DNA from 3 places in the Sphingomonas qilianensis genome. Region 1 is predicted to be linked to each of the others. Evidence: predicted binding sites of a transcription regulator. Region 1 holds the regulator's gene; each other region holds the start of a gene.
What was found. The regulator LexA, encoded in region 1, represses DNA repair genes until DNA is damaged. The targets are predictions, from matches to a motif close to GTTCCNCNCTTGTTCT.
Positions count from the first base shown of each region.

Region 2: ABC969_RS04720 (Y-family DNA polymerase) is a predicted target of LexA. The motif match lies at 1,221-1,236, and genes of this name have one in related genera.
Region 3: radA (DNA repair protein RadA) is a predicted target of LexA. The motif match lies at 3,590-3,605, and genes of this name have one in related genera.

Region 1 covers NZ_JBDIMF010000003.1:173,392-178,138, reverse strand. The annotation lists gene ABC969_RS09610 (molybdopterin molybdotransferase MoeA) at 146-1,327, shown strand; gene lexA (transcriptional repressor LexA) at 1,382-2,083, shown strand; gene ABC969_RS09600 (ComEC/Rec2 family competence protein) at 2,184-4,328, opposite strand; gene gltX (glutamate--tRNA ligase) at 4,485-4,747, shown strand, end outside.
Region 2 covers NZ_JBDIMF010000001.1:970,353-975,099, forward strand. The annotation lists gene ABC969_RS04705 (DNA-deoxyinosine glycosylase) at 1-306, shown strand, start outside; gene ABC969_RS04710 (hypothetical protein) at 377-712, shown strand; gene ABC969_RS04715 (acyl-CoA thioesterase) at 722-1,135, opposite strand; gene ABC969_RS04720 (Y-family DNA polymerase) at 1,369-2,634, shown strand; gene ABC969_RS04725 (hypothetical protein) at 2,638-3,147, shown strand; gene bla (subclass B3 metallo-beta-lactamase) at 3,210-4,109, opposite strand; gene ABC969_RS04735 (ParA family protein) at 4,336-4,747, shown strand, end outside.
Region 3 covers NZ_JBDIMF010000003.1:8,690-13,436, reverse strand. The annotation lists gene ABC969_RS08855 (cation:proton antiporter domain-containing protein) at 1-1,109, opposite strand, end outside; gene ABC969_RS08850 (iron-sulfur cluster assembly scaffold protein) at 1,109-1,576, opposite strand; gene ABC969_RS08845 (CvpA family protein) at 1,573-2,130, opposite strand; gene radA (DNA repair protein RadA) at 2,193-3,569, opposite strand; gene ABC969_RS08835 (glycosyltransferase family 4 protein) at 3,811-4,747, shown strand, end outside.

The DNA of each region.
Region 1 (4,747 bases):
TGGCGCGGCCCTAGGCGGCCAATAAGACGGATTCGTGACGCCCCAGCAACAGGCCAGCAATAGTGTCGCACTGTGTGATCGACGCCACACTGTTGTCTGGCAGATGCTGCTGGACCTTTGCCCGCGCCGCGCGATAGGCAATGGCATGACCCTGCTTCCCGTCGCCGACGCGCAAGCGCGCCTGTTCGCGCTCGCCCCCGCCATCACGACGGAAACCGTGCCGCTCGCCGCTGCCGTTGGCCGCTGGGCCGCTGCCGACGTGCTGGCCCGCCGCACCCAGCCCGCCAGCGATCTTTCCGCCATGGATGGCTATGCCATCCGCTATGCCGACCGCCCCGGCCCCTTCGCGCTGATCGGCGAGAGCGCTGCGGGGCGTCCCTTTGCCGGCACGATGGCGGCGGGCGAGACGGTGCGCATCTTCACCGGCGCGGCCATGCCCGACGGCGCCGACAGCGTGCTGGTGCAGGAAGAAGCCTCGCGCGAGGGCGACACGATCCACCTGACGGGTGATGGCCCGCGCCGCCACGGCGGCAATGTCCGCGTGCAAGGGCTCGATTTCCACGACGGCGACGTGCTGGTCGCCAAGGGCGAGCGGCTTACGCCCGCCCGCCTCGCCGTCACCGCGATCGGCGGCCATGGCGTGCTGCCCGTCGCCCGGCGGCTGCGCGTAGCGATCGCCGCCACCGGCGATGAGCTGGTCCCCGCCGGGCGCGATCTCGCCCCCGGCCAGCTCCCCGAATCCAACGGGCTGATGCTCGCCGCGATGCTGGCCGCGCTCCCCGTCGAGGTGATCGATCTCGGCATCATCCCCGACGACCTCGCGATCATGACCGCCGCCTTTGCCGGGATCGATGCGGATATTCTCGTGACGACCGGTGGCGCCTCGGTCGGCGATCACGATCTCGTCCGCCCCGCGCTCGACGCCGCCGGCGGCAGCCTCGATTTCTGGAAGATCGCGCTGCGCCCCGGCAAGCCGATGATGGCCGGCCGGCTGGGTGGCGCGGTCGTGCTCGGCCTGCCCGGCAACCCTGTCTCCGCCTTCGTCACCGCGCAGCTCTTTCTGCTGCCGTTGATCGCCATGATGTCCGGTGCGCGCGATCCGCTGCCGACCACCATCGCCGCGCCGCTCGGCGAGCCGCTCCCCGCCAACGACCACCGCACCGATTATCTGCGCGGCGAATTGCGCGACGGGCAGGCTTTCGCCTCGACCATCCAGGACAGTTCGATGCTGCGCACGCTGGCCCGCGCTACCTGCCTGATCCTGCGCCCGCCGCAGGCGGCGGCAGCGCAAATTGGCGACTCGGCGGAAATCCTTATCCTGGCTTGACTTGATGGAAACTGTTCCATAAAGGTTCCGCGTCTGTTCTGACGGAGGAACGCAATGCTAACGCGCAAGCAGCACGAGCTTATCTGCTTCATCAGTGATCGCCTGGAGGAAACCGGCGTGTCGCCCTCGTTCGAGGAAATGAAGGATGCGCTCGATCTCAAATCCAAGTCGGGCGTGCACCGCCTGATCAGCGCGCTCGAAGAACGTCAGTTCATCCGTCGCCTGCCCAATCGCGCGCGCGCGCTTGAAGTGCTCAAGATGCCCGAGCGCGGGGATGTGGTGAAGCTGACCAGGAAGACGGCCGCGCCAATGTCGCCGGCAATGTCGCCAGCGTCTCAACTTTCTCAACATTCGCGCCCCGAACCGGCCAACGACGTGATCGAAATTCCGTTGCACGGCCGCATCGCTGCCGGTCTGCCGATCGAGGCGTTCGAGAGTAGTGCAATGCTTTCGGTGCCCGCAGCCTTGCTCGGCAAGGGCGATCATTATGCGCTCGAAGTGTCGGGCGATTCGATGGTCGAGGCCGGCATTCTGGATGGCGATTACGCGCTGATCCGTCGGCAGGACGTGGCCCGCGATGGCGAGATCGTCGTCGCGCTGATCGAGGATGCCGAGGCGACGCTCAAATATTTCCGTCGCGAAGGTGCCATGGTCCGGCTCGATCCCGCCAACCGCGCTTACGATCCCCAGCGTTACGCGCCGCAGCAGGTCCGTGTGCAGGGCAAGCTCGCCGGATTGCTGCGCCGCTACGACTAACCTTCGCCTAGCTTTCCGAGTTTCGCGCTTTCCTGGCGGAGGCCGGGCCCCAGAAGTGGCGGACGCGGTAATTGGCAAAGGCCGGGTCACTTTAGTGATGCTACCGGACCCCGGTCCGCGCCGGGCGAGTGCCTTTGAAAAGGTGGTTTTGTTTTAGGGAGGGCGGGAGCCGCCACGGATGCCGATCCCCCGGCGCCCGCACCGTCCGCACCATGCCGTGCGCCAACGCGATCGCCACGCCCCCGGTGCGCGCCAGCATCGGCCGATCCAGGGTCAGCCATCGCGCCGAACACCCCCGCGGCAGACGCCGCTCGCTGACCACGATATCGGCGTCGCGACACGCCGCGAGCAGTTCCCGCACCGGCACGAGATAAGCACTCCGCGTCGCCAGAACCCGCCACCGCCGCCCGCCGGCCACCCGCTCGATCAGACACAGATCCCGCGTGCACCGCGCCTCCGGCTGCTCGGCGAGCAGCAACGGCGCGCCATCCACCCCGCCATTCTCCGCCAGCATATCCGAGGTGTAGTCCCCCACCCGGTCGCGCAGCATCGCCAGCCCGCCCTCCGCCGTGCGCACCGCAACATGCCGTCCGTCGCCGGTCACCAGCAGGTCCGGCGACGGTGCCACCAGCGCCCAGCCCAGCCCCACCAGCAGCGGCGCCAGCCCCAACCGTCGCCACCGTGTCCGCCACAAGGCGAGCCACAAGCCACCCGCTACCATCAGCCCAAACGCGGCCGCGGGCATCGCCGGCAACGCGGCAACCGACCCCGGCAAGGCCGCCGTCGTCCGTGCCATCCACAACAGCAAGCGCAGCGCATGATCCGTCAGCCACCAGCCCGGCGCCCCAAGCCCCACCGCATCGAGCGCCAGCGAAAGCGCCTCCAGCGGCATCACCACGAACGTCGTCAGCGGGATCGCCACGATATTGGCCAGCGCGCCATACAAACCGGTCTTGTGAAAATGAAACAGCGCGATCGGCATCAACGCCAGCTCCACTGCCAGGCCGGTCAACACCAGTGCCGCCAGCCACCTGGCAAGTTTCGGCAACCGCCCTTCGCCACGGGGGGCAAACCATGCCGTCACGCGCGGATGCTCGTGCAGCGCCACGATGGCGGTAATGGCGGCGAACGAGAGCTGAAAACTGGGCCCCGCCAGTGCCTCGGGCCACAGCAGCAGCACGACCACCGCGCCCGCCGCGACCAGCCTGAGCGTCATCGCCTCGCGCCCCATCGCCAGCGCGACCAGCACCAGCAAGGCGGCGACACACGAACGGATCGTCGGCACCTGCGCGCCCGTCAATATGGTGTATCCGACCGCCGCCGCCGCCCCGGCCGCCGCGGCGATCAGCGGCAGCCGCACGTGCAGCGCCAGCCACGGGCTCAGCGCCAGCGAGCGCATCACCACGAGCATCACCAGTGCCACCACCGCGGTGATATGCAAGCCGCTGACAGACAACAGATGGGCGAGCCCGGCGCGCCGCATCGCCTCCGCATCATCCTCGGCGATCGCACCCTGATCACCCGTCGCCAGCGCGGAGGCGATGCCGCCCGCACTGCCATCAACACGCGCCTGGATGTGCCGCGAAAGCCGGTCGCGCAAATCGGCCCCCACAGCCTCTCCCGGCTTGACGATCGTCACCGGTGCAAAGCCCCGCCCGGTCGCCCCGATGCGATCGAACCAGGCGACACGCGCATAATCATACGCTCCCGGGACGGCCGGCTCGGGCGGCGGCATCAGCCGCGCACGGAGCCCGATCGTAGCGCCCCGCGTCAGCCCCGCCGGCACGTCCTTCTCCGCCAGATTGACGCGCACGAAGGCCGGCAACACCGTTGGCTGGCCGCGCCGAACCGGCATGCGCTCGACGATCCTGATCGGCGCCAGGCGCAAGCGCACCAGATCGCGTGCCGCCAGCGGTTCGAGGCTCACCACTTTTGCCTCGAACGCTACGATCACCGGTCGCGTCAGCACCTCGCCGGCGACACGCTCGGCCCGCCACCATATCAACGCCAGGCCCAGCGCCACGCTCACGAAGCCGACCGCCAGCGCCCGCGACGCCCGCCCGCCCGATCCCACGGCCAGCGCAGCCAGGCCGCCGGCCGCGCACAGCAGCAGCACCGTCGCCCACGCGGCTTCATCGGGCAGGACAAACCATAAGCTGATTCCCGCCCCCAGCATCACCGGCAGCCACAGCACGATCTGGTCGCGCTCCGCCTCCAGCCACTGCTCGAGCCCCAGGCGTGTCATGCCGAGACGCCCCGCGATTTGGCGCGGCCAAGGTCGCATGCTAGGGGCGTCGGCGGCTGAGCTGGCCATAGTTCACAAGTCTGAAAGGATGCGCGTTTGGGCGCAATAGCCACCCCCGAAGCTTCGGCTTCCGGTACTTCTTCCGCGACCCCCGATATGGGCAAGGTCGTCACCCGGTTCGCGCCTTCGCCGACCGGTTTTCTGCATATCGGCGGCGCGCGCACGGCCTTGTTCAACTGGCTGTTCGCGCGCCATCATGGCGGCGAGTTCCTGCTGCGCATCGAGGATACCGATCGCGCGCGCTCGACGCAGCCGGCGATCGACGCGATCCTCGATTCGATGAGCTGGCTCGGGCTCAACTGGGATGGCGACACCGTCTACCAGTTCGAACGCGCCGCGCGGCATGCAGAGGTCGCGCA
Region 2 (4,747 bases), on a different contig from region 1:
CGGCTGGCCGCGCTCCTCGCCGCGCGTGTCGGGCTGTGGGATGTGGTCGCCAGCGCCACGCGCGCCGGCAGCACCGACGCGGCGATGCGCGACCTGATCGGCAACGATCTGCCCGGGCTGGTCGCCACCCTGCCCGATCTTCGCGCAATCGCGTTCAATGGCGCCACGTCCTTCCGCCACGGCAGTCGCCAGCTTGCCGGCCAGACGCAAGCGGCGCTGATCGCACTGCCATCGAGCAGCCCGCTCCACACGATCGGGATCAAGGCCAAGCTGGCGTCGTGGCGCGGCCTGCGCGACATGCTGTGACGCGGATGAGTTGTGCCACCGGGGCCGGCGCCATAAGCTGCGCACCCTACCCGACCGACAAGGATCGCGCATGAACCCCCTGCAAGTCTGCGGTCTGCTCATCAGCACCGTATCGCTCGGCGGTTGCGTTGCGGGAATTGCGACGAGCGCGGTCGGCATGGCGGTGCGGGGCACGCGCGCCGCGCCGCAGGACAATAGCGCGCTCGCGCCCAACGCGCGCGACGCCTGCAGCGCCCAGGCCGCGCGCTACGGCGCGGTGCACATCATCGACATGCAACAGGTCGCGATCAACAAGATCAAGATATGGGGCACAGCCGGCGACGGCGCCGCGCGCCAGTCGTTCGAATGCACCTACGGCACCAAGGTGACCGGTTTCAAGCTGCGCAAAATTCCACTGCGGCGGTGAGCGCCAGCCTCAATCCTTGCGAAAGAACCGATCCGCCACATTCTGCGCGATCCGCGCCGGGCGATGCGTCTTGGCATCGACACAGCACCAGCTGGATTGCACTTCGGCCAGCACTTCCTCGCCACGCTTGATGATCGTCTGGTAGAAAGCGCGCGCGCCCTGGACCTTTTCGAGCAACACCGTGGCGACCACCTCGTCATCGAGAAAGGTGGGCTTGCGATAAGTGATCTCGTGCTTGAGCGCCACCCACAGATTCGCTGCCACCGCTTCGGCCGGGGCAAAGCGCTGCCAGTGGCTGACCACCGCGTCCTGCACCCATTTTAGGTAGGAGGCATTGTTGACATGACCCATGAAGTCGATGTCGGCGGGGTCGATCCCGATCGGGAAGCTATGGGGGATTGCTGTACTCACGCCGCAGCGCATAGCAGCTAATGCATTACCGCGCGATGAATTTCACGTTTCCGGATGATGACTGCGCCCGGCGCGCGCCACTGTCCTACCGCCATATGTTCTGCTATTGTTCTGCTATGGACCGTTTGATCGAGTCGTACGCCACTCCGCTGCCTCAGGATTCGTGCGCAGTTGCGCGCGCGCACGCGAGTCCGTGCGACTTTCGTGACTTTCCGCCCGTCGCGCACTCCTTTCCACCGCGCCCGTTGCGCTGGCTGTTCCTGGATCTCAATTCCTATTTCGCCAGCGTCGAGCAGCAGCTCGATCCCGCGCTCCGCGGCAAACCGATTCTCGTCGCGCCGGTCGACAGCGACACCACCGTGGCGATTGCCGCCAGCATCGAGGCCAAACGCTACGGCATTTCCACCGGCACGCCGGTGTGGGAGGCAAAGCGGCTGTGCCGTGATCTGATCGTCACCCCTGCCCGCCATGATCAATATGTCATTTTCCATGACGCCATCGTTGCGGAGATCTGGCGCCACATCCCGGTCACCAAGGTCTGTTCGATCGATGAAGTCGCCTGTCGCCTGCTCGATAACGAGAACAGCCTGGAGGCAGCCACTGCGCTTGCGCACCGCATCAAGGCGGGGATCCGCGCCAATATCGGCGAATGTCTGACCAGTTCGGTCGGCATCGCCCCCAACCGGTTGCTCGCCAAGCTGGCGTCGGACATGCAGAAGCCCGACGGGCTGATCGTGCTCCACGCCGAATCGCTGCCGCAGCGGCTTTACGACATGCCGCTGCGCGATATCTGCGGCATCGGCGCGAAGATGGAGCGGCGCCTGGCGCAGGACGGCATCAACGACATTAGGCAATATTGCGAGCGCCGCCCGCGCGACGCCGGCAGCGCCTGGGGCGGCACCAATGGCGATCGGCTGTGGTATCTGCTCCACGGCGTCGATCTGCCCGAAAAGGCTACGCAGAGCCGCAGCATCGGGCACAGCCACGTGCTCTCGCCGGGCAAGCGCGGGGTCGAGCCGGTGCGGCTCACCGCGCGCCGGCTTGCGCTCAAGGCCACCAGCCGGCTGCGCCGCAAGGGCTATCGCAGCCGCCTGCTCGTGCTCCACGCCCGCTTCGAGCATGATAAATCGTCGTGGCGCGCCAGCCGCAAGCTTTCCCCCACGCAGGATAGCTTCGCCGTGCTCGCCGCGCTGGACGCGCTGTTCCCGCAATTGGTTGCCGCCGGACGCGCGCGGCCGGGTGATTTCCAGATCCGCATGATCGGCGTTACCTTGTCTGAGATCGAGCCGGTCGGCGCGGAACAGGCCAGCCTGTTCGGCCTGCTCGATCCTGACGATCCGCTGGCGCGCGAAACGCGCACCTTATCGCTCAGTCGGGCAATGGATCGCATCAACGAGAAGTTCGGTCGCAACGCGGTCAGCCTCGGCCCGCAATCGGGCGGCCGCATCGATCGCGTCGGCACCAAGATCGCTTTTGGCCGCATTCCCGATCTCGATGAATTTCACGAATAGGCGGTGGCGCGGCGGCGCCTCAACGAGCCGCAAACAAAAGCAATAATTATTGCACTGCACACGATCAAACGCACGGTTTCCGTACCTGCGCTTGACGTTTTCCTTCGCGTGCGCGAAGCAGCGGCCGTAATGAAAATCATGCTCCCCAGCCTCGCCGCTGTCGCGCTCCTGGCGCTGACGGCTTGTGACAACAAGACCCCCGAGGTCGTCTCCAGCGTGTCTGAAGACCCGCAGGCCGCAGCGATCGCGAACCGCGCGCCCGTCGAACTGCCGCCGGCGATCAAGGCCGAGAAGTCGATGCGCTGCCAGCCGGGCAACGTGCTGTTCTTCGTCACCTTCTTTGAAGGCGACAAGCAGGCGCGCGTGCGCACCGAAAAGGGCGGCACCCCGGTCACCGTCACTGCGGCGACCGCGGGCGAGCCGCTGACCGGCGAAGGCTGGACGCTGACCGGCACGCCGACCAGCGCCAAGATCACCCAGCCGGGCAAGGGCGATTTCACCTGCAAGGGCTGATCGCACACGGTTGACGACAATATCGGCCGGCGGAGCGATCCGCTGGCTTTTTTTGCCGCTTATCAGCCGCGCGGCATACCGCGCTCTTTGGCCAAGCGCTTATCGAGCAGCCGCTCAAATTTTCTGACATAGGCTCGGCAGGCCCCCGGATCCACAAACGGGTTCGGCGTCCGTTGCTGCTGCAAGCGCGCAAAGGCGACGTCACCGCCCGACTGGTCGGGATGTGCCGTCAGCAGGATGTCGCAGGGCATCGCCCGCAACGTCGCGAACGTCCCGCGAAATGCCGCCACCACCGCCGCATGCGCCGGATCGGAGAAGCGGTAACCCTCCGCCGCCACCGGATTGAGGCTGGAGGCAAATACCACCGCGGCACACTGAGCGCCCTCGCACGATCGCCACGCCCAGCTCATGCTGCCGGCGGTATGCCCGGGCGTCGCATGCGCGGTGACGATCGTGTCACCCAGCTTCAGCTGCGCGCCATCGCGCACGATGCGTAGCCGCTGAACCGGCGGGAATGGCGGCAGTTGTGCCGCCTGCGGATCGCCCGCCCCACTTCGCCCGCGCCGCAACACCGCCGCCGCCGCGCCGCTCGCCACCACCGTCGCTCCGGTATCGCGGGCCAGCGCTGCGAGGCCGCCGGCATGATCGTAATGCGGTTCGGTGCTGAGAATATATTTGACGTCGCCGAGCTTGAAGCCAAGCGCGCGAATATTGCGCTCGATCGCCGGCACTGCCTGGGGCACTGCCCCGTCGATCAGGATCAGCCCCGCCTGCGTGCGGATCAGCGCGACATTGAGGCCACCGAAGCCGACCAGATAGCTGTTACCGAAGATGCGCGTCGGCGGCTGAGGAGACAACCAGCGCGCGGCATAATCGCCCGCGATCGGGCGCAGCAACGGATCATCGCCGTTGGATGCGGCGCCCCCCGCCCCCGCTACCGCCAGCACCCCAACCAAGCTCATGCCGCGCCACGCTATCCGTCTCATCGCTCACCTCACCCGGATCAATATCGGTAAATTGCCTCTAACAGCGGATCGTGACCAAGCATCATTTCTCGACAGCAGCCCGACACGCCTGCCATGACGGCGTTCCGCGGCTGGATCACCGAAGCCATCGCGCACGATCACGCGGCCGTTTAGGCATGCCGACCGTCTTGCGCCTGCCCAATTGCTCCGCCACGATACGGCCATGTCGACGATCGCTATCTACAGCCTCAAGGGCGGTGTCGGGAAAACCACGCTTGCCGTCAATCTCGCCTGGGCAGCGGCCACGCAGTCGTCGCGGCGCACCCTGTTGTGGGATCTCGATCCGCAGGCTGCCTCCAGCTATCTGCTGTCGGGAGCACGGGCCAAGGAACAGGCGCAGGCGGTGTTCTCCAGGGATCTCGAGCCCGAGAAACTGATCCGTCGCACCGAGATCGAGCGGCTCGATCTGCTGCCTGCCGATGCCTCGCTGCGCGGGCTCGATCTGCTGTTTCACACGCTCGACAAGAAGAAGCGGCTGGCCAAATTGCTCACGGGGCTGCGCAAAAGCTATGACCGCGTGCTGCTCGATTGCCCCCCCGGCCTCACCGAAACCAGCGATCAGGTGATGCGCGCGG
Region 3 (4,747 bases), 160 kb from region 1:
AGCGTGACAATCGCGCCGAACAGGCTCGCCGCCTGCGGTTCGATCAGCAGCGCATTCTGCGCCTGCGCGAACAGCACGAAGCCGAATTCGCCGCCCTGGCTGAGCAGCAACCCCAGCGCCAGCGCGCCGCGCCAGGTCATCTTGAACGCCAGGCCGATGGCGAAGATGATCAGCGCCTTGGTTGCGATCAGCGCCAGCGCCATGCCGGCGACGAACAGCGGCCGCTCGGCGATCGCGCCGAGATCCAGCATCATGCCCACCGCCAAAAAAAACAATCCGAGCAGGATCGAACGGAACGGCTCTACATCTGCTTCCAGCTCATGCCGATACGGGCTGTCCGCCAACATCACACCGGCGACGAACGCGCCAAGCGCGGTCGACAGGCCAAGCGCCTCCATCACTGCGGCGCTGGCGATGACCGTGAATAACCCGGCAAACACGAACATCTCGCGCTCGCCCATATTGCCGATGATGCGAAACATCGGTCGCAGGATGAAGCGCCCCGCCAGGATCAGCCCGACGATGGCGATCACCGTATAGATAAACAGCAACCAGCCCGGCGGGCCAGCGGCGTCCGCCGGATTGCGCGACATCACCGCGATGATCGTGATCAGCGGCACGATCGACAGATCCTGGAACAACAGGATCGAAAACGCCCGCTCGCCGAACGGCGTGCGCATGCGCCCGGCCGATTGCAGCATCGGCAGCACCTGCGCGGTCGAGGACAGCGCCAGCGGCAGCCCTAGCGCCAGCGCCGCCGCAATCGTCGACTGCGTCGCCGCCCACACCACCAGCGAGATCGCCACGCCGCACAACACCACCTGCAGCGCGCCAAGCCCGAAGATTTCGTGCTTCATCTTCCACAGCCGGCTCGGATTAAGCTCCAACCCGACGATGAACAACAGCAGGGTGATGCCCAGTTCGGCCACGCCGATCTTGGCTTCGGCATCGCCGACCAGTCCGAGCACATGCGGCCCCACCACCGCGCCGGCGACGAGATAGCCCAGGGTCGCACCAAGCCCCAGCCGGCGGAAGATCAACACGAATACCAGCCCGAATCCGAGCAGCATCACCGCGTCGCGCAATAGCGACGTCGTTGCGTGGTCCATCAGCCTGCCCCCCGTAATTCCTCTGTCTGTGGCGAAGGGGCGCGTCGCAATTGCGCCTGTTCCGCCGCCTCCGCCGCCGCCTCGAACGCCAGCCGGATCGAGGCGTGGCGCGCGCTATGCGGCAGCGCCGGCTGGAACAGTTCGAACCCCGCCCATTCAGGTAACGTACCCTCGCCCGCAAGCCATGCGGTCAGCGCATCGCGCGCCGCCGCCAGTTCCTCGGGCGACTTGCCGATCACATCGGCGGACAGCAACGAGGATGAAGCCTGCCCCAGCGCACAGGCGCGCACCAGCATACCGACGTCGCTCACCCGTCCGTCATCACCCAGATTGACGTCCACCGTTACGCGGCTGCCGCAGATCGGCGAGCGTTTTTCCGACGACCCCATCGGCGCGTCCAACCGCGCCTGATGCGGGATCGTCGCCGCCAGCCGCAGAATTTCCGTGTTGTACAGCGGTGCGTTCATGGCCGGTCCGTGGCGTTCGCACGCAGCGCGGCGCGGTGGCCGAATACGGGCTGCCCCTTGCGGCGACGATCAACGAAATCCGCAATGCTCGCGCTGGTTGCATTGAGCAGAGGATAGCTACGCGACTGCGTGAGCCAGGTCGGCCGCCGCGACGGCCCGCCGCTCATCGTGTCGGTCACCAGCGCGATGAGCAGGAACGCCAGACTGCACAGGATCAGCCCCTTGATCGCGCCAAAACCGAAGCCCAAGGCGCGATCAATCGGCCCCAGCACCGAAGTCCGCGTGCGATCGCCAATCGCGTTGGCCACCAACCGCCCGGCAAAATAGGTGATCCCGGCGATCAACACGAATGCCATCACGGCCGCGCCCGATACGGTGCCGACCACGCCCGACAAGGCTGCGGCGAGCGGGACATGGAACAGCTTGATCGCAAACACGATCGCCACCCAGGCAAATAGCGCCAGCACCTCGGTAACGAAGCCGCGTTTGAGCCCGAGCCCCGCCGCGCCCAGCACGACGACCAAGACGATGATGTCGAGTGCGGATAATCCCATGCGCGTACCAGTCCCCAATTCCCACCGTTCATCCGGTAGATAGAGGCGAGACGGGAGCGGCGCTACCCACGCCCCAGCATATGATCGACGAAAGCGCCGAGCGTTCTGAACCCGGTGAGGCTGAGCGGTGTCTTCTCATCCACCAATGCCGAGGGCACCAGCGCGCGCTCGAAGCCGAGTTTGCCCGCTTCCTTCAAGCGCAGCGCGCCATGCGCCACCGGCCGCAGCTCGCCCGACAAGGCAATCTCGCCAAACGCCACCGCATCCACCGGCACCGGTCGCTCGGACAACGCCGAGACGAGCGCCGCCGCCACCGCCAGATCCGCCGCCGGATCCTGCACGCGGTATCCGCCGGCGATGTTGAGATATACTTCCGAGGTCGAGAAGCTGAGGCCACAGCGCGCCTCCAGCACCGCCAGCACCATTGCCAGCCGGCCTGAGTCCCAGCCGACCACCGCGCGCCTTGGGGTGGCGCCGCTGGCCAGTCGCACCACCAGCGCCTGAATCTCCACCAGCACCGGGCGCGTGCCTTCCAGCGCGGGGAACACCGTCGTCCCCGTCACGCTTTCATCGCGCTGCGTCAGGAACAGCGCGCTCGGATTGGCGATCTCGGCCAGCCCCTCCGCGACCATCGCGAACACGCCGATCTCATCGGTGCCGCCGAAGCGGTTCTTGATCGCGCGCAGGATACGATATTGGTGGCTGCGCTCGCCCTCGAAGCTCAGCACGGTATCCACCATATGCTCGAGCACACGCGGCCCGGCGATCGAGCCGTCCTTGGTAACGTGCCCGACCAGCACCACGGCGGTGCCGCGTTCCTTGGCGAAGCGGATCAATTCCTGCGCCGAGGCACGCACCTGGCTCACCGTCCCCGGCGCGCCTTCGATCAGGTCACTGTGCATCGTTTGGATCGAATCGATCACCAGCAGATCGGGGGGCGTACTTTGCCCCAAGGTGGTCAGGATATCGCGCGTCGATGTCGCCGCCGCCAGTTGCACCGGCGCATTGCCCAGCCCCAGCCGCCGCGCGCGCAGCCGCACCTGGTCCGCCGCTTCCTCGCCCGAGACATAGGCGACCGCGCGCCCGGCCAGCGCCATCTTCGCCGCCGCCTGCAGCAGCAGCGTCGATTTGCCGATCCCCGGATCGCCGCCGATCAGCGTCGCGGATCCTTCGACGAAGCCGCCGCCCAGCGCGCGATCGAGCTCGGCAATGCCGCTCGCCATGCGCTCGGGCAGCGCGATCTCGGCATCCAGCCCGACCAGCTGAAACGATCGCCCGCCCGATTGCAGATTATGCTTGGCCTGAAACGGCGTGACGGTCCCGCCGCCCACCTCTTCGACCAGCGTGTTCCACTCGGAGCAATCGGCGCACTGCCCGGCCCAGCGATGCGATACCGAACCACATGATTGGCAGACATAGCGTTTCTGGGGTTTGGCCATGATGATCGCATAACAGCATGAGAACGATAGGGGAACAGTATCGCCGCGCATTCATTGATCCCGCTTCCTGGAAGGAAGAGGAGGGCGGCGAGCGCAGCGAGCGTGGGAGCGCCAGGAGTCTCGCCCCCCGCGGCACCCCCAGCACGACCGTCACGCGCGCGAAATGCGAAAAATCGCCACGCGCCACACGGCAGCGCGGAGATAGTCACATCGCATGGCATTCGCTATGCACCCCCGCACCATGCAGCCGACGGACCTCCGTGTCGCCATTTTCAGCGGCAATTATAATTATACGCGCGATGGCGCCAATCAGGCGCTGAACCTGCTCGTGCGCCATCTGCTGGCGCGCGGCGTGCAGGTGCGCGTCTATTCGCCGACCAGCCGCCGCCCCGCCTTCGCGCCCGCCGGCGATCTGGTCAGCGTGCCGGCGATCAAGCTGCCGGGGCGCGCCGAATATAAGATGGCGCGTGGCGTTCCCGCCGCGATCCGCCGTGACATCGCCGCGTTCGCGCCAAACATCATCCATGTCGCCGCGCCCGAGCTGCTCGGCCACCGCGCGGTCAGTTATGCGCGCCGCCACGGCATCGCGTCGATCGCCTCGCTGCACACACGCTTCGAAACCTATCCTGCCTATTACCATCTCGGCTTCGTCGTGCCGCTGATGATCCACCTGCTGACGCGCTTCTACAACCGCGTCGATCAGGTGGTGGTGCCCAGCCCCAGCATCGCCACGTTGCTGCGGGAATGGGGGGTGACCACGCCGATCGGCATCTGGTCACGCGGTATCGATCACGATCGCTTCAACCCCGCGCGCCGCGATCTCGGCTGGCGCCGTGCGCTTGGCATCGCGGATCAGGATCGGGTCGTCGGTTTCCTTGGCCGGCTGGTCAAGGAAAAGGGCCTCGACGTGTTCGCCGACGTCGTCACCGAACTCAAGCGCCGCGGCGTCGCGCACAAGGTGTTGATCGTCGGCAAAGGCCCGGCGCAGGAATGGTTCGCCGAGCGCGTGCCCGAGGCGATCTTCGCCGGCTTCCTTTCCGGTGACGATCTTGGCCGCGCGGTTGCCTCAATGGATGTATTCTTCAATCCCAGCGTCACCGAGACGTTCGGCAACGTGACGACCGAGGCGATGGCGTGCGGCGTGCCCGTGGTCGCGGCGCGCGCCACCGGTGCGGTCG